Regions from separate parts of the Parafrankia sp. BMG5.11 genome, predicted to be linked through region 4. Evidence: riboswitches for the same ligand, from Rfam matches in the RefSeq annotation. Region 4 holds a riboswitch; each other region holds the start of a gene.
The links. Region 4 has a riboswitch for cyclic di-AMP ahead of E0504_RS35995 (peptidoglycan-binding protein). Riboswitches for the same ligand answer to the same signal wherever they lie in the genome.
Positions count from the first base shown of each region.

Region 1: linked by a shared signal. The riboswitch ahead of E0504_RS36180 (C40 family peptidase) and the one ahead of E0504_RS35995 (peptidoglycan-binding protein) in region 4 are both predicted to bind cyclic di-AMP.
Region 2: linked by a shared signal. The riboswitch ahead of E0504_RS04140 (transglycosylase family protein) and the one ahead of E0504_RS35995 (peptidoglycan-binding protein) in region 4 are both predicted to bind cyclic di-AMP.
Region 3: linked by a shared signal. The riboswitch ahead of E0504_RS13330 (transglycosylase family protein) and the one ahead of E0504_RS35995 (peptidoglycan-binding protein) in region 4 are both predicted to bind cyclic di-AMP.

Region 1 is NZ_SJXI01000063.1:944-5,581, reverse strand. Features, by position in the region: gene E0504_RS36190 (hypothetical protein) at 1-395, shown strand, start outside; gene E0504_RS36185 (DUF305 domain-containing protein) at 487-1,086, shown strand; cyclic di-AMP (ydaO/yuaA leader) riboswitch at 1,886-2,013, shown strand; gene E0504_RS36180 (C40 family peptidase) at 2,248-3,144, shown strand; gene E0504_RS36175 (M56 family metallopeptidase) at 3,296-4,225, opposite strand; gene E0504_RS36170 (BlaI/MecI/CopY family transcriptional regulator) at 4,222-4,614, opposite strand.
Region 2 is NZ_SJXI01000003.1:164,584-169,221, reverse strand. Features, by position in the region: gene E0504_RS04145 (transglycosylase family protein) at 100-843, opposite strand; gene E0504_RS04140 (transglycosylase family protein) at 2,242-2,925, opposite strand; cyclic di-AMP (ydaO/yuaA leader) riboswitch at 2,932-3,179, opposite strand.
Region 3 is NZ_SJXI01000017.1:22,620-27,257, forward strand. Features, by position in the region: gene E0504_RS13320 (cell wall metabolism sensor histidine kinase WalK) at 1-983, shown strand, start outside; gene E0504_RS13325 (SDR family NAD(P)-dependent oxidoreductase) at 1,103-1,993, shown strand; cyclic di-AMP (ydaO/yuaA leader) riboswitch at 2,365-2,541, shown strand; gene E0504_RS13330 (transglycosylase family protein) at 2,554-2,931, shown strand; gene E0504_RS13335 (MFS transporter) at 3,248-4,638, shown strand, end outside.
Region 4 is NZ_SJXI01000062.1:117,454-122,091, forward strand. Features, by position in the region: gene E0504_RS35975 (response regulator transcription factor) at 1-381, shown strand, start outside; gene E0504_RS50720 (hypothetical protein) at 518-751, shown strand; gene E0504_RS35980 (DUF5134 domain-containing protein) at 748-1,404, shown strand; gene E0504_RS35985 (LppP/LprE family lipoprotein) at 1,535-2,119, shown strand; gene mce (methylmalonyl-CoA epimerase) at 2,220-2,645, opposite strand; gene E0504_RS35995 (peptidoglycan-binding protein) at 2,890-3,660, opposite strand; cyclic di-AMP (ydaO/yuaA leader) riboswitch at 3,936-4,149, opposite strand; gene glyA (serine hydroxymethyltransferase) at 4,468-4,638, opposite strand, start outside.

The DNA of each region.
Region 1 (4,638 bases), on a different contig from region 4:
GCGAGACACCGGCACGACACGGCGCGCTCTGGGCTCGACTCACGCTCGTGTCAGCCGTCCTGCTCGGGCTGCTGGCGATGCACGCCGGCCTGGCCGCGCAGGTGCACGCGCTCGTTTCGCCGCCCTGTGTCCAGGGAACCGACCGTGACGTTCACCCGCACTGGTCCCACTCGCACGAGCCTGGGGCCGAACCCCACGGCCACCAGGGCGTGCTCTGTTCGGCGGTGTTCCGGGACGACCCCGAACCGGTTCACGGCGGCGAACAACACGGCCTGGCGGCCATGTCCACCCCCTTCGGTGCCTCTGCCTTCACCGGGACGCGTGGCGACCCACCGCAGACGCCGCCGCCTCGGTACGTGACCGACCTGTCTGTCTACTGCGTGTGGCGGCTGTGAGCGGACCTGCGTCGGACGTCACGCACGCCTGTCGGCGCGCTCGACGACTCCGGCCTCAGATCCGTTGGCAATCCGACACCGAGGACGACTCGTGCGAAGAAGACGCCACCTTGGACTCGCCGCCGTAGCACTGGCCCTGACAGCCACGCTCGCGGCGTGCGGGGGCGACGACACCCCGACGGGCCCGTCGTCCGCCACAGCAGGGAGCAGCAGTGAGGCCAGCGACAGCGCCCACAACAACGCGGACGTGATGTTCGCCCAGATGATGATCCCGCACCACCAGCAGGCCGTGAAGATGGCGGAGCTGGCACCCGACCGGGCCGCCGATCCGGCGGTGCTCGCGCTGGCCCAGCAGATCGGGACCGCGCAAGCACCGGAGATCGAGACGATGACCGGCTGGCTTGCAGCGTGGGGCGAACCCACCGCCATGCCCGGCGCCGGCGGTCATGGCACCGACGACATGGGAATGATGTCGGAGGGCGACCTGACCGCTCTCCAGACGGCGTCTGGTCCGAACTTCGACCGCATGTTCCTGGAGATGATGATCCGGCACCACGGGGGTGCGATTGCGATGGCACGCACCGAACAGCGGGACGGACAGTTCCCCGACGCCGTGGCCCTGGCCAGGACGATCGAGTCCACGCAGACCACAGAGGTCGAGACCATGAAGGGCCTGCTCGGTACCGGATAGCCGAGCAGGGCCCTGGGGCACCGGCCGCGCGCCGGTGTCCCAGGGCACCTCGGGTCCCAGGCGCGACACTCGGCACGACGAACGCGAACGTCGGTCGCGGCGAATGACCTGACGACGAGACAGCTGACGACCGGAACAGCGGAACGGCTGGGAGACCTCGAAGTCGAGGCCATGGACCAGGTGTGGGCCGCGAGCGGCCCTCGTGGCATGGCACCAGGCCGGTGCCGGAGACCGTCCTGCCGGAGATGGTGGCCTTAACGGCCCGTTTCGGACCTGCGAGCAAGGCGACGGGGCAAGACGATCCACCCGGACTACCCGACCGTTCATCGGACACCGCGGGCCGCAGCGGCTTTGGCGGCCCCGACAGACGTCCCGTCAATCCTTCCGACAGCCACCAGTCTCGATGATCAATGTCTTTCGGTGGTGGAGAGGTCAGCACCGAGAGATCCCCTCACCCCGGGCAACTATGTCTCGTAGTAGGTGCCGAGCCTCGCGAAGGGTGGGTGGTGTCCGGACGCAGTGCGCCGAATTGCTGTCCTGATCCTCGCTGCGCGGGCCCGGGGAGGCTTGGTTGGGTGGCGGTCTGACCGCGATCTGGTGATCGAAGGCACTCCAAAGGCGCGTCTACTCCGCTCGGCGAACCTAGATCTTGCTGGAGCGGCGTGGATGTCCGTCGAAGATCTTCTGAGATCTTCCGATTGCTACCTACTATGCTCTGTAGTTGGTAGTGTGTGCATCTGCTGCAGCATCGGACCGTACGCCGAATCCTGCCCCTGGTCCGGTGACCCCTCCGACTTGCATCTGGGGCAGGAGCGGGGGAACCACGTTCCTCCGGGCGTCGCCTCCTTCGATGCCCTTGGGGTGAAGCCGAATACGCACGGGGCGTTCGGCCGGGCTCCCAGCCCGAACCCGACAGCTCACCTCGCATCACCTCGCAGGCGTAGGGGAAGGATCACCATGGTGTCTGCGCAGAGTGCGCAGCTTGATGCAGAAAGACGCCGACAGGAGGGACGCGGTCGCCACCGGGCTCCGTCCGTCCCCACAGCGTCGAGCCGGGCCAGAGCGCGGGCCCGCGCTGTCGCAGCGGTGACCACTGGCACTGTCGTGGTCTCCGGTATGGCTCTCGCTGGATGTGCGCCGGAGCCCAGCTCGGACGGCGCGTTGGACGACAGCACGAACACCACGTCACTGACGCTCGCGACCCAGATCGGGTCCCGGGTGGCAGTCGACGGCCCCGTCCAGGGTGCCGCGGGAGAGGGCGCGTCGCGCACCGTCCTTGATGCCACGACGGACATCTCTGCACCGACTCTGTCGTCCAAGATCGACGTGGGTCTGCGCGTGACGAACCCCGACGTGACTGTCAACGCGGACGAGCCTGTCAATGTCGGCTTCTCGCTGTTCAACGAGGAGACCCACGCCCCGCTGGCGGACCAGCTCATCAAGGTACAGGTCAAGCTACCCACCGGCTGGGCGACCTTCCTGCACCTGACCACCGACGAGCGTGGCTTCGCCTCCTACACGGCCCGCGTCCTCATCACCACGAACGTCACGGTGATCTTCGATGGAACGGACGCCCTCCAGTCCGCCCGCTCGGAGAACGAGGCGACGCTGCGCGTACGCCCGGCCCCGCCGCCGGTATCTGTGCAGGGCACCAGCAATGCCGTGAACGTCGAGACTCCGGCGGTCGACGTCAGCATCCCGGCCAACACGCTCGGGGAGAAAGCCGTATACCTGGCGTCGCGGCAAGCCGGTAAGCCCTACGTCTACGGGGCGACCGGGCCGTACAGCTTCGACTGCTCCGGCCTGGTGCAGTACATCTACAAGCAGCTCGGCAAGACACTTCCCCGGACCACCGACCAGCAGTACGCGGCGACAACCAGGATCGCTCAGGGCTCCGAACAGCCAGGCGATCTCATCTTCTTCGGCCAGCCCGGCGCGATCTACCACATGGGGATCTACGCCGGTGGCGGGAAGATGTGGGTCGCGCCGAAGACCGGTGACGTGGTGAAGCTCCAGACCATCTGGGCGGACTCCTACTCGGTCGGTCGGGTGACCTGAGCCGGTTCCACTGGCCATCGTGGCCCGGGCGGCTTTCGGCGGCGAGGTGCCGGTGGTCGTTGCAACCGATCCCCTAGTAGGCCAGCCGGTCTGGTCTGACTCCCACGCCGCTGTGAAGGCCATGGTGCTGCAGGCGGTCGCAGCGAGACGATCAGACGCAGTGATATCCGAGCTCATTGAGGGCGGGAACCGTGGTCATAACGAGTGGCAGGAGGAGCAGCACGGCGACGATGAGGCTGCGAGCCACGACGGCGGGACGGGACAGGGGCGGCTCCGCGGTCAAGAGACGCAGTACCCGTTGCCGTACGCCGGTGTTCGCCATGCCCAGCACGGATGCTGGGGGAGCCGCGAGCCGTAGCACTGCTTCGGCGACGACGTGGGGAGCGCTGCGCCGGGCCGCGCTGTCGTCAGCGGTGAGTTCGACGAGTCGGCGTAGCTCCTCCTGTCCTGTCCCGAAGAGCGGCACGGCTGGGAAGGCTCCGGCCAGCACGGCTGCCGTCGTGAGGATGAGGTGGTGTCTGCCTGCGAGATGGGCGCGTTCATGCGCGATGACGGCGTCGAGTTCGGTGGGATGCAACGCTTGCAGCGCGCCTTCGGTGACGACGACGCCCCCGCTCCGGCCCGGTAGGCAGAACGCACTGCGATCAGCATGATCCAGTATGTAGATCCGAAGTGTGGGATGAAAGCGCCCGAGCAATCGGACGTCATGCCGATGACGGACGCGCGATCGACGGCCGGTGATGGTGACGGCGACGGCGACATGAAGGAGGCGGAGCGCCGCAGCGGTGCTCAGGACGACGCCGGCAACTCGTGGAGTCGTCCAGTGGATGGAGATCGTCAGGTTGTGGTTGGTCCAACCGCACCACTGGACAAGCAGAACCAGCGTGTCCCCGATCGCGTGCAGCGGTATGAACAGGAGCGTTGCGGCCAGTACCGCCACGGAGACCACGGAGATCATCGCGGCCAGCCACATGGCGACGGCGAGCCGCGGCGCACGGGACGTCCAGGAAGCAGCGCGGAGGGCGTAGGGCAGACCGTAGGCGACGAGGGCCGCGTACACCGCGAGAACACCAAAGATCATGATGGGGTGGGTTCCTCATCGTCGCGACCACGGCTGGAGGAGTGCCACTGCACCGCTTCGCGCAACGTCTCGTACTCCGCAGCATCCATGGCGTGCACGAAGTGGAGCAGCGTCAGGCCTCGGTCGTCCGCCCCGGAAAGCACGGATCTCATCAGCTGGGCGGTGTAGGCGCTGCGGCCCAATGCGGGCTGGTAGCGGTAGGAACGTCCGGCTCGTTCCCGGGTCAGCCACCCTTTGTGGAACAGCCGGTCCATGACGGTCATCACGGTCGTGTAGGCCAACGGGCGTGTTGGCGCGAGTAGTGCCCGGACATCACGGACAGCCACCGGCCCGCGTGCGGACCACACCCGGTCCATGATTTCGGCTTCCAGGTCGCCGAGTTGTTCCACAACTCCCCCTCGTACGGCACCCGA
Region 2 (4,638 bases), on a different contig from region 4:
CAGCTGTCGGCAACGTCCGCTGGCGCCGCCGACGTCGGCCGTCGACGGTGGTGTCAGGTGAAGCCGGCGGTGCCGGGGTGCCTGGCGGCGCTGGTGGTGTCAGCCGCTGACGGTGGCGTTCCACAGGTTCTGGCCGACCACGCCGGGCTGACCGTCACTCACTCGGGTGAGGTACGAGTAGAGCGCGGCGATGCCCTGCGATTCCGGGCCGAACTTGCCGTCGACGGTCAGGACGAACCGGCGGTCGCGCATCTCTGCCTGCCATATGAAGGCGTCCGCGCGCACGTCGTCGCCCATACCGACGTTCAGCGCCTCGCCGCCGAACTGGCCGCCGACCTCAGCCCGAGCGCGCTCGAGCGTCATAGGCGGCTCGGCCGGCGTCAGGGCCTGGGCGATCACGTCGCCGCCGGCACCGGACGACGCCGGCGCCGGGCCGTTCCTCGTGAGGCCGAGCTTGCTGGTGCAGCCGGGCCATGGTGACCAGCCGCGGCTGTTGTACAGCTTGTACGCGGCCTCGTCCTGCATCGCGGGAGGAGCCTGGTCGGGTCGGCCGGGGTAGCCCAGGCCCGTCCAGGTGCGCTGGTCGAACTGGTAGGCACCGTAGAAGCCGTTGCCGGTGTTGATGGCGTAGTTGCCGCCCGACTCGCACTTGCGGAGCTTCGCGAAGTCGTCGGCAGTCGCCGCTCCCGCGGGAGCGGCGGTCACCGCGAGCCCGGTGCCGACCAGCGCCGTCACGGCGCCGGTGGTGCGCAGGACCCGAGTCGCGGTGGACGGTCCCTGGGTCGCTCGGTGCCTTCCGCCACGGCCATTGGAACGGGCGGGAACACGATCATGCGATCGCATCAGAGTCCTTCCCGTCGCCTACGGGGTGAGCTGTCGGGTTCGGGCTGGAAGTTGCCCGGTCGGCGCCGCTGGCCCGGAGCCCGTCCTCGCGGATCGGTGTGCTCCCGGCCGCACGTTTCGCCGGCTTAACCCCTAGGACGCCGGGGGGGCGTCCGGATGGTGGGTCCCCCGCTCCTGCCCGATGTTGTCCGTGCTCGTTCCGGCCATGGGGACGGGGGCAGGACTCGGCGTCCGTCCGCATGACCTCGCCCGGGGAGGCGAGTGGGCGGAACTGTAGCGAGATCTAGCTAGACGGCGCAAATTCGGGCGGCTAGTGGGGGATGCGAAAGGACCACATCGGAGCTACCCGAATGGGCTGATTGACGAGTGACGTAGCCGATTGTGACGAGACGCACTGATCCGGATGACGTTACCGCCAGGCCGCGGACGGCCGTCCGCCGGGGTGGGTCGGGCCGCGTGCCGTCGCGTCTGGACGGCTCCTCGAAAGTATTTTTGTCGTTCGTTTGTAGTTTTTTCCTAGATAATTACGTTTTGTATATCTAACATGACTATATGTAGGTTGATGGGGTTGTGGGCCCGGGGGCACGGGGCGCGGCGGAGGGAGGACCTGCACGGGCGACGGGATCGGGCTGGCCGTCCGCGGCGGGCGTGTCCCGGCCTGTGTGGGACACGCCCGCCCGCCGGGATCACCGGCGTGGACGGCTCCTCCTGCGGCCTGGGCCGGAGGAGATCATGCGGCGGGCTCGACCTAGCAGAGTCGGCGGCGGATCACGCGCCGCGGCGACTTGGCTGTCGGAGGGTTCGTCCGATCATCGGGTGGATCACGGATGAGAACACGGCCCCCGGCATCGGGACTTCGACGCCGGCTTGCCGCCTGAGTCCGTACCGCCTCCCGTGCCGCGCGGATCGTTGGGGCGATCCGCGCACCGGCCCCCGCCCGCACGGCGGGGTCTGCCCCGTGCGGGCGGGTCATACGGTCCTGGCGCCGGCGGGTCTTCGCCGCGGACGAACCGGGGCGACGCAGAGTGCCGAGCTCGTGCTGGTGGGGGAATCGCGGTTGCGACAGCACGTGGTCGGCCGCGGGCGGGATGTCCGGAGACACACCGGCTGGGCGGAGTTGGAACACGGATGATTCGCCGGCGCCCGGTTCGAGGGCCTGAGTCCATGGAGGGATGGCTCACCGCGACGGGCGCGGGTGGGATGCCTCGTCCGGGGGAAGGACGCCTTGCGAAGGGGGCTCGACCGGTGCGTGGGGGCCACCGCGACCGGACGGCGGCGTGGGGGCGGCCGTCAGGAGGGTGCGGTGGGTCGGTTCAGGCCAGCGGGGGAGCGGGCGCCGCGTGCGGCGGTGGCCGTCAGACGGCCCGGCTGGTGACCGAGTGCGCCGGTCGGCAGACGTCAGCCGAAGGTGGCCGCCCAGGTCTGCGGACCCAGGACGCCGTCCACCACGAGGCCGCGTGCGGCCTGGAAGTCACGCGCCGCGGCCGCGGACCGTGGTCCGTAGCTGCCGTCGACCGTGAGGGGGTAGCCGAGGGAGGTCATCTTGGCCTGCCAGGAGCGGACTTCGTCGCTGACCTGGTTGACCATCGACGCGGTGTATGTCCGCGTCAGGTTCGGGACGCCCGCGGCTGCGGGCTGGGCGACCAGCGAGGTGCGCTCGGCCGCTCTGGACGCCTGGACCCCGGCGCCTGATGACGACGCGCCGGGCAGGAGCTGCTCGGAGCCCATTCCGCTCCCGCAGACCGGCCACTGGCCGAACCCGGAACGGAGTGCGAGTTGCAGTGCCGCTGCGTCCTGCACGGCGGGCGGAGCCGTGTGTGGCAGCCCCGAGTAGCCGAGGCTGCGCCAGGTGCCTGGCGAGAACTGGTAAGCGCCATAGTAGCCGTTACCGGTGTTCGTCGTGTAGTTACCGCCGGACTCGCATTGCCGTAGACCTTCCCAGGTCGTGGCGGCGTTGGCCGGCTGGCTCAGGGCGAGTGTTCCGCCGACCGCCGCGGCGATGACGGGGACGGAGACGAGAGTGCGGGCCCGGCTGCGGGTACTGCTGCGGCGTTGTCGGCCACTGGTACGTGCGTCGGACATGCGTGAGTTTTCCTTCCCCACGCCTGCGAGGTGAGCTGTCGGGTTCGGGCAGGGAAAAAGCCCGGCCGCCAAGTCAGGAACTCCGGAAATCCTGTGCCTTCGGCAACGGAGGACAAGCTTCCTCCTCGTGCCGTCGGCGTTAGCGGCTTCACCCCAAGGTCCCCAGAATCGGCGACCGGGTATTGGTTCCCCCGCTCCTGCCATCGGGTTTCTGTTTCCAACGGATGGGGGCAGGGATTCGGCGTGCCACCCGTCGGGTGCCCGGCCTGTCTCCGGGCACGGCGAAGACCATAACCACGCCGTCAGGTCGAATGACAAGCACTGAATGCCTCGGGTGAAAAAGAGCACACCGTCCGGTGGCTGCTTGAGGTTTGATCACGGTGCTGGTATCGCGCGCGCATGCGCGCTCATTAACTTGGCGACCGCGTCGTGGAGGGTGGTTCGTACCGACAGATCACACTGGTGAAAGATCGTTACCATTGGGCGTGCTGTCGGCAATCAAGCCGAATATGCGAGAAGGCTACCCGCGGCCGGCCAGGCCGTCATCAAGCAGCTAGAAAATTCATATCGTCGTGCTGATACCAGCCCGCATGCCGTGATGTGTGAGAAACGCAACTGTAACTATGAGTTAACTTGTTGGGGTGTTTCTGTGACTGCTTGCGGGGTGGTGGCGTCCCTCGGGGTCGGGTCGGTACGTCCCATTCGTCCCTCGGATCGATCTTGGCTGAGGTGGGTCCGTGTGTGTCTCTCGCTCGTGATCGGGCGATCGCGTGGGCTGTCTGGTGCCTCTCTGCGTGCCCCGAAGTAGCCCCGTTCGGGCGGGAATCCGAGCTGTCCCGCGGGCCCACGGGCGGGGCGGCTCGCGGTTCGGCCACGGCGTGCGTCTCGGGGCGGGCCGGAAGAGGTATCACCGGGGCGCACGAACGGGTGCGCTCGGGTCACCGCGGCAGCAGCGTTCGGCGCGCGGCCGCATGTGTCGGCATGTGTCGGGTAGGACGCATCGGGGCCGCTGAGACACATAGGAGCCCACGCGAACGCTGCGTCCGGTGTGGACTCCGATGGGTCGTGCGCGTGGTCTCGGCAGGCTTTACCCGATCCGCAACCCATGAGGGGCCTGTGGTGGGCTGTGGGCTTCGGAGTGTCCTGGGTTGGTATGGGCGCCGATGTCGCGCCGACCGCCCGCACGATCTTCATGAGGCCTCGCCGGGCGGGTGACGCCTCGCGTCCACATCGAGGGTGCGCTTCCGCATGGATAGGAGCGGGTGCACACTCTGTTCCGAGTTGGCGCCGTGTGCTCCGCTGGGCACCGCGCGCCCACGATAGCTTTGTGTGCCTATTTGGGCACTATGCGTCCCGGGTGTCATTGGGTGTCCGGATGGCACTGAGCGTCCCGGATGGCACTGGGCGTCCCGGGCGGCATCGGGCGGCACCGGGTGTCGGGCGGCACCGGGCGAGGGGCCCCGTCCCGGGTAAACGGTGCGTGTCCCGACAGGTACCTCATTGTTCCCGGGGAATGTGGTCCCCCGGGCGTGCGGCGCTCAGGGGGTTCCGGTGCCGCCCTCCGCGGCCGCGGACGCTCGGCCGACCGAAGAGCAATGAGGAGACACGGCGTCGAGACATAGGGAGAGCGGAGCCATGGGGAGAACAGTGCCATGTGCGGCCGAGGGCCACAGCCCGGGACACATGGACTCCGCGGGGCATAGATGTACTCCC
Region 3 (4,638 bases), on a different contig from region 4:
TGAGCGCGGCGATGCTGGTGGTGCTCGCCGCGCTGGCCTACGTCATCATCCGCCTCGGGCTGCGCCCGCTGACCCGTATCGAACACACCGCGGGCATGATCGCGGACGGCGACCTGACTCAACGGGTCACCGACACGGACCGCGGTACCGAGGTGGGGCGTCTCGGGCTGGCCTTCAACACGATGCTCACCGAGATCGAGGCGTCTTTCCGCGCCCGCGAGGCCTCCGAGCGGCGCCTGCGACGCTTCGTCGGGGACGCCAGCCACGAACTGCGCACCCCGCTGACGTCGATCCGCGGCTACGCCGAGATGTTCCGCAGGGGAGCGGCAAGCCGACCCGAGGACCTGGCGATGGTCATGCGGCGCATCGAGGAGGAGTCGGCCCGGATGAGCGAGCTGGTCGACGACCTGCTGCTGCTCGCCCGCCTCGACCACCAGCCCGACCTCGAGCGTGAACCCGTCGACCTGGCGGCCATGCTCCGTGACATCGCCGCCGACGCCCGCGCCGTCAGCCCGGGACGGACGATCGAGGTCGACGCCCCGCCGATCCTCGAGGTGACGGGGGACGGGGGACGCCTGCGCCAGGCCGTCGGGAACCTCGTCCGCAACGCGCTCGTCCACACCCCGCCCGAGGCGACGGTCTCCCTCACCGTCCGCGACGCCGACACGGACGCGGACGGCGACTCCGACGGCGGTGCGGCGGCCGGTGCGGTGGCCGGTGCGGTGGATGACGACCGGGAGGTCGTCATCTCGGTGATCGACCATGGACCCGGAGTCCCCGCTGACGCCGTCGACCACGTCTTCGAGCGGTTCTACCGCGCCGACTCCGGCCGCTCCCGCGACGCCGGCGGGACGGGGCTGGGCCTGTCCATTGTCGAGGCCGTCGCCGCCGCGCACGGCGGACGGGCCGAGCACCGGCCGACACCGGGCGGCGGCGCCACGTTCCGGCTCGTCCTGCCCCGCCCCGATCCCTCTTCGTCATGAGCTGGATCGGCTCCGTTCACCGCGACCCGCCAGGCTGATCTCGGCGCGGTCGGCCGGGATCCGTCCGGCGGGCGGGACTTGCCGTGCTGGTGAGGTCTCTCGGAGCTCGTGGAGGACGTGTGGTCACCTCGGCGGTCGTCATCACGGGAGCGGCATCCGGGATCGGGCGGGCGTGCGCGGAGCTGTTCGCCGCGCGGGGGTTCGGCGTGGTCGCCGTGGACGTCGACGAGGTCGGCCTGGCGGCGCTGACCCGAGCACAGTCGCGCGCCCCGCGGCCCGCCGTGGCCCCGGCGGATCCCCGGACCGCGGCGGATGCCGGTGCCGTGACGGGGGCGGACTCCCGGCCGGCGGGCGGGCCGGAGCCGCGGATCGTCCCGATGGTCGGGGACGTCTCGGTCGAGGAGACCGGGGCCGCCATGGCGGAGCTGGCGCTCGCGAGCTTCGGGCGGCTGGACGTCGCGGTGCTCAACGCCGGGATCGGCACGACGCTGCCGTGGGAGGCCCCGGGCGCGATCGACCGGCTGGACCGGATCCTCGCCGTCAACGTGCGGGGCGTCGCGATCGGGATCCGTTCGGTGGTCCCCGCGCTCCGGGCGGGCGGTGGCGGCTCAATCGTCGTGACCGCCTCCAGCGGCGGGTTGCAGAGCGAACCGGGGAACTGGGCGTACAACGCGTCCAAGGCGGCTGTGATCAACATGGTGCGGGCCGCGGCGCTCGACCACGCCGCCCAGAACATCCGGATCAACGCCGTCGCCCCCGGCCTGACCGAGACGGCGCTGACCGCGCGCCACCGCACCGACCCGGCGTCCACCGCGGCGGTGAGCCGCCGCATTCCGATGGGGCGCTGGGGGCAGCCGGGCGAGCTGGCCTCGGCCGTCTGGTTCCTGGCCTCCGCCGAGTCGTCCTACATCACCGGAACGACGCTGGTCGCCGACGGGGGCCTGACCGCGCACCACGGGGTCGTGCCTCTGCCGGCTCCGGAGGTTGCGCTGCCGACTCCGGAAATCTGACCCGGAACGGACGAAATTACGACTCGTCCGCATCAGGGGCCTGTCAACAGGTCTGGGTGGTGCCCGGACGAACGCCGGGACCATTTCCAACTTGATGCTCGCGCAACTTCTTCCCGGTTCACGGGTCGAATTCCTGCGCCGAGGTGAGCACGTCACCCACTCTCCGTGTCACCGCTCTCGGCCATCGTGGCGGGGCGGTCACGGTGATGGGACGGTCCGTTAAAGAGGAACGCGCCTGCGCGCGTGATACGCCGTCTACGGAGAATCTTCAAGGTTTCGATGGGCCATGTGGTGCTCGCCACAGAGCCTTGGCAATTGTTGGTCCGTTGTGTGTAACGTCTGCGCCGTGCTTTCGTTCAGGAAAGCGCGCACCGGGCGACACGCCGAATCCTGCCCCGCCCGGTGAACAACAAACCTCAGGGCGGGAGCGGGGGAACCAACCTTCGGGCGTCGATCACAGACGTCCTCGGGGTGAAGTCGCGTAGCGCGACCGGGTAAATCCCAGCCCGAACCCGACAGCTAACTTCGCAGGCGTGGGGAGGGGCATCACTTTGTCCGTTATGGCTTCGCGTGCTCGTAAGACCAGTCGTTCCATCCGCCGCGGCCGTGCGCTGCTTGTCGCACCGCTCCTCGCCGCCACGATCGGCGGCGGAATCGCGATGTCACAGCCCGCCAGCGCCGCGGGTCGGCCGGACGCACACCGCTTCCTGAGCGCGGTTGTGCCCTGCGAGTCCGGCGGTAACCCCCGCGTGGTCAACGAGATCGGCGCGGGCGGCCTGTTCCAGTTCCTGCCGAGCACCTGGCGCGGCGTCGGTGGTCAGGGTCTCCCGCAGAACGCAAGCGCCGCCGAGCAGTGGAAGCGCGCGCACATCCTGTACGCGCAGCAGGGAACCAGCCCGTGGTACGCCTCGAAGAGCTGCTGGGGCCCCAAGCTCTGACCCAGCCCCCAGCCCCCAGGCTCTGACGCGGCCCGTCGAATGAATCTGACGCGGCCGTCGAATGGAGCAGACAGGTGACGGACCAGCCTGGCTGAGCCCTGGCTGAGCGTGACAGATGGTCCGTGGAACGCGATCGGTGGCCCGGGTGTCAGTGTCGACACCCGGGCCACCGGCGTTTCGGTACCACCGGCCGCGTCGCACGAGCGCGAGGAAGCACGAGCGCGAGCGCGAGGAAAAGAGACCTGCCGTACGCTGAACAGTCGTCCGCCCGCGCACCTGCGGCCGAGTTGGCGGCGGCCGGAGAGGTGGGTTGTCGATGGCCGAGCCGACCAGCCGCCGCAGGTTCGCCGTTCTCGCGATCTGCTGCATGAGTCTGCTGATCGTGGGGCTGGACGGCACCATCGTGAACGTGGCCCTGCCCGCACTGCGCCGGGATCTGGGTGCGTCGCCCGCGGGCCTGCAATGGACGATCGACAGCTACACCCTCGTCCTGGCCAGCCTGCTCATGCTCGGTGGTTCCACCGGCGACCGGCTCGGCCGCCGCCGGATCTTCCAGACCGGACTGGCCCTGTTCACCGCAGGCTCGCTGCTGTGCAGCCTCGCGCCCGGGCTCGGCTGGCTGGTGGCCTTCCGAATGGTGCAGGCCGTCGGCGGCTCGATGCTGAACCCGGTTGCGATGTCCATCATCACCAACACGTTCACCGACCCGCGGGAACGGGCCCGCGCCATCGGTCTCTGGGGCGCGGTGATCGGGATCAGCATGGCACTCGGCCCGGTGCTCGGCGGCATCCTCGTCGAGACGGTGAGCTGGCGGGCGATCTTCTGGATCAACATCCCGATCGGGCTCGCCGCGCTGGTGCTCACGCACCGCTTCGTCCCCGAGTCCCGCGCGCCGAGCCCACGCCGCCTGGACCCCGTCGGACAGCTCCTTGTGATCGCCGTCCTCTCGACCCTCACCTACTCGATCATCGAGGCGCCCGCGGCCGGCTGGACGTCCACCGAAACGCTCGTCCTGTTCGCGGCGGCGGTCGCCGCGGCGGCGCTGCTGGTCGGCTACGAGTCGCGGCGCACCGAGCCGTTGCTGGACGTCCGCTTCTTCCGCAGCGCGCCCTTCTCCGGCGCGACGGCGATCGCGGTGTGCGCGTTCGGCGCCCTCGCCGGCTTCCTCTTTCTCAACACGATCTATCTGCAGGACGTCCGTGGCTACTCGGCGCTGCACGCCGGCCTGCTGACCCTGCCGATGGCGCTGGCCACCCTGGTGGTCGCGCCCCTGTCCGGCCGGGCGGTGGGCCGCTTCGGCCCGCGTCCGTCGCTGCTCGCCGCGGGTGTCACCCTGACCGCCGGCAGCGCGGCGATGACGGGCCTGTCCCCACAGACCTCCGTCACCACCCTGATGGTCGCCTACGTCCTCTTCGGGACGGGCTTCGGCCTGGTGAACGCGCCGATCACCAACACTGCGGTCTCCGGGATGCCGCTCGCGCAGGCCGGGGTCGCGGCGGCGGTCGCCTCGACGAGCCGCCAGGTCGGCCAGTCGCTGGGCGTGGCCGTGATCGGCTCCGTCGCGGCAGCGACCGCGACGGTCGGGGCCGTCGGCGACGGCCCGGGAGTCGGGATCGACCCCACCAGCACGGCCGCCTGGTGGGCGGTGGTCGCGGCCTGCGCCGCCGTCCTCGCCCTGGGGTTCGCGACGACGGGCACCTGGGCCCG
Region 4 (4,638 bases):
GACCTGTTCGCCGGTGGCGCCGCCGGCATCGGGTACATGCGCAAGGACAACATCACCAACCGGCAGGCGTTGAAGGACGCCCTCGAGCGGCTCCGCGAGGGGCAGCCGGTCATCGACTCGCACATCGCCGCGCGGCTGCTCGCAGGCTACCCGCAGTCGCAGCGACTGAGCGGGCTGTCGGAGCGCGAGCGCCGCATCCTCGAGCTGATGGCCCAGGGCCTGTCGAACAGCGGGATCGCTCAGCGGGTGCACCTGAGCCCGAAGACGGTCGAATCCCACATCGCGAGCATCTTCACCAAGCTGGGGCTGCGGCCGGAGCCAACCGAGAACCGCCGGGTGCTCGCCGTCCTGGCCTGGGCGGACGCCGCCCGCCACGGCTGAGCCCGCCGGCCACGGCTGAGCCCGCCGCCACGCCTGCCGCCGGCCACCCGCCGGCGCCACGGTGGGCGGATTCGGTCGGCTCTGCGGGCCCGACCGCTTACACTCAGATGATCTTATCGTCGTCGTGCGAGGTGCCATGAGCGGGTCGGACGCCCTGAATCGCGTCATCACGTTCTGTGGGAAGTGCAGCTGCGGCTGCCCGGAGCTCTACATCGACCACCACGCCGCGGCCGACCGCCGGGTCGTCCTCACCGACGACTTCGGCCAGCGGATCCAGATGAGCATCGAACAGCTGGAAGTCATCGTCGACGAGGCTCGGGCGGGTCGCATCAGCTCGCTGGTGGCCGCCGAGCTCGCCGCTGGGGGGTGACCCACCGCCACCCGGTGGCCGCGGACCTGGTTCCGCTGGCCGGTCCGCTGGCCGTAGCCGCCGGCGTGGCCTCAATCATCGTCGCAATGATCCACTTGTGGCGGATGCGCGCCCTGTTCCGCCGCCCGGTGGCGGCGGACGGGCCGCGTACGCACGCGTCCGCCGCGGACGGCTGGATCGAGGGCGGGCACGTGCTGGTCGCGGCCGGGATGGCGGTCATGTTCACCGGCCCCGCCCGGCTCGTCGGCTCCTGGCCGTTCCTCGCGCTGTACCTGGCGTTGACGGCGGCGCTGCTCGTCGGGCTCGTCACCCATCCCCGGTGCAGTGCGCCGGGCATGTGGTCCTGCTGTGCGCTGCTCGTCGTGGAGGCGGCGGCGATGGCGTGCATGTCCGGGGCGGCCTGCGTCGCCGGCTGGCCGCTGCGCACCGACGGGGCGATCGGCGCCTGGTGTGTCGTCATCTTCGGCGGGGCGTGCCTGGCGGCGCTGGCCGGCCCGTCGGCGCGCCGGTTCGCCGCGCCGCCGCCGGCGCGCCCGCGCGTCCGTGAGCTGGCCGCCCGGCTGATCCGGATCTTTCCGGAACCGGTCGTCCCGCGCGGATCCCGACTGATCATGTCGGGTGGAATGATCCTGATGCTCCTCGCCCGTACCTGATCGCCCACTCCCGTACCCCCCGGGTGACCTGCTCCGAAACCGCGCATTCCACTCCCTGAGCGGGCGGCGAGCCCGAAGTGCGCCTACGGTCGGCCGGTCGGCAGATACGAGGCCCAAGGGGGCGGTCGCCATGCGTCGAGTCGTGTTCATCTCCGTACTGGCCGCCGCGGTCATCTTGAGCGGGGCGGCGTCTGCGGTGTCCGCCGCGCCGACCGCGGTGCAGTCACCCCCGGCCGCCACACCGGGCGCCGCGCGCAGCCCGGGTGCTGTGGCCAGCTCAGGTGCCGTGGCCAGCCCGTCAGGCCCTGGCAGCTCGGCCGTCGTGGCCGGTTCGTTGAGCCTGGCGGAGGCGTCGGGCCTTGTCCGCGGCCGTGGTTACACACCGATCACCACGGACGGCTACGAGCCCACCCACGATCTCAGCGTGATCGTCGGGCGGCTGTCCACCTCGGTGGACGGCCATCCGCAGCAGGCCTTCTTCTTCCACCGCGGCCGGTTCGTCGGGACGGACGCCGTCGCGAGCGCGGGCGTGCGGTGGGTGTGGTCGACCAGCGAGGTGGTGGCGCTGCAGTACGACCTGTACCGCCCGGCGGACCCGATGTGCTGCCCGAGCGCGGGCGCGGCGAGCGTGCGGTTCCGCTGGGACGGCACGTCGGTCGTGCCGCTCGACCCGATCCCGACCAGCAAGTGGACCGCCGCCGAGAGCCGCCGCTGACCAGCGACGCAGTGCCGGTGGGACCGCCGGCGGGTGGGACCGCCGCCGCGGCCGGGCCCGGGTCAGCCCCCGGGCCCGGCCGCGCTGGTCACGCCGGAGGTCAGTGGCCCTCGGCCGCCTCGACCAGCTCGGTGAGCACCCCGCCGAGGCCCTTCGGGTGCATGAACGCGATCCGGCTTCCGGATGTCCCGTGCACCGGCGTCTTGTTGACCAGGTCGAACCCGGTGACGGTGAGCGCCGCCAGCGCCGCGTCGATGTCCGCCACGCCGTAGGCGATGTGGTGGATGCCGGGGCCCTTCTTCGCCAGGAACTTCCCGACCGGGGTGTCCGGGCGCACCGGCTCGAGTAGCTGGACGTAGGAGCCGCCCGTGTCGCCGTGGTGCACCAGCAGCATCGCCTCGCGCACGCCCTGCGCCTCGTTCGTCTCCTGATGCGCGACCTTCAGGCCGAACGCCGCCTCGTAACGAGGGATGGCCTCCTCCAGCGAGGCCACGGCGATTCCGACATGGTCGATCCTGGTCAGCACAAAAATCGCTCCTGCCTCGTGGACGGGCGGCCCTGGTCGCGTCCTGCCTGGCGGGCCAGAACTCCGAGCCTGCCCGGATCCGGCCCGGCGGTCCACTGAAGCGGCAGGTCGGCCGTGTCGGGCGCGCCACCCCCGCCCGGCCACGGGCTTGGCCACGCCGCCCGGTCGCCGCCCCGTCGCGGCCCGGCACCGGCGTGCCCGGGCCGCGACGTGGACGGCTCGACGGCCGCGCGCCGCCCCTGGATCAGGCGAACAGCCTGTCGTGGGTGAGCGGGCCCACGACGCCGTCCGGGACGAGGCCGTTCTTCTTCTGGAAGTCGACGACCATGTGGTTGGTCTGCGGACCGAACCGGCCGTCGATGGTGATCGGGTAGCCGATGGCGGCGAGCCGCTTCTGCACCAGCGCCACGTCCCAGCGGACGCCCTCGACCCCGAGCCGCATGTAGCCCGAGCTGGCGGGCGCCGGTGCCGTCGCGGCCGGTGCGGCCGGCGTGACGGCCGAGATCGTCCGGGCGCCGGTGCCGCTGCCCACCGCGGCCGCCGCCGCGGCGCCGCGGGCCAGGTACTTCACGTGCATGCCGTTCTTGTAGGCGCTCCAGGCACCGATGCCCTGGCTGGCGCATACCTGCCGTGCGGCCCAGGCGTTGACGTTCGGGTCGTAGAGGTTGCGGCTACCGACCCAGCTCGAGTGCGCGCGCATGTTGATCTGCCAGAGGCCGCGGGAGTCCTCACCGACCGTCGCGTGGGCCGTTGTGTTGCCGCCCGACTCGGCCAGCGCCACCGCGACCCAGGTGCTCAGCGGAATCCCGCGGCAGGACGGCAGGCCCGCGTTCTGCGCCGCCTGCGCGATGGTGACGTCGGAGGCGGTGGCCGCGCTCGCCGGGCCCGCGGTGAACATCAGGCCCGCCGACGCGCCGATGACGCTCGCCGCGGTGACCACGGCGGCGCGGCCTCGCCCGGGTCCCCGTCCGGAGGTGTTCGGACGGCTGGACCTGCGGTGCTTTCCATGCGACATCTAAGAATCTCGTTTCTGCTATGAAGAACAGAGCTTCTGAATGTCCGGATGGGAAATTGATCCGTACACGGATCAAAAAGTTACGGCAACGATTCGCCCGGCGAGGGAAGCATGGCTCAGTGCGCCGGCGTTCTGTCGGCGTAAAAGTATTCCGGACCTGGTGGGTCTAGATTTCCTGCGTCAACCCCGGGATGCGGGCACTGTGCGGTCGCGGCGGCTGCCCGAGGGACGGGTGAAAGGCCCGCCTGGGTGATCCAGACATGCGTGCGTACACGACGATCCTTCCCGTACGCCTGCGAGGTTAGCTGTCGGGTTCGGGCCGGGAAGCCCGGTCGGCCTTTACCGCATCTGCGGCGCGGTCGACTTCACCCCGAGGACGGCCGCCCGTGCGCGGGTGGCCGTCCGGAGGAACGTGGTTCCCCCGCTTCTGCCCTGCTGATCGCTAGGAGGGGACGACGGGCCTAGGGCAGAACTCGGCGTACGGCCCGTCGCTTGCTGCGAGCCAGGACACCGTAACGAACTACTAAGGGTAATCGCAAGTACTAATTTTCTTGTACCGACGGCGCATCCTGGTCACGATGCGTACACAGAATCGAGATCGAGACACTCCGGGCAGTAACCGGCGACGCTGCGGCGCGGGCATCCGCCCGGACGTCGCCACACCCGGCGCGGACGGCGACCGGGGCTGCGGGGGAGCTGGGCCGGGCATGCCTCGGCCCGGGCGCCTTCGTGCGCGCCCGGGCCGAGGGTGAGGGGGAGTCAGCGGTGCCGTTGGGCCGGCCGGCTGGAGGTTCCCCGCTGGGTCGGTCAGACCCAGCCGGGCATCGGGTAGGCCGACATCAGGTCCCTGACCTCGCCCGCGATCCGCTCGATGGTCGCCTCGTCCGCGTCGCCGGCGGCCTTGACGGCCTCGTCGATCCAGGCGGCGAGGGTGGGCATCTGCTCCGGACGCAGCCCGCGGGTCGTGATCGCGGCGGT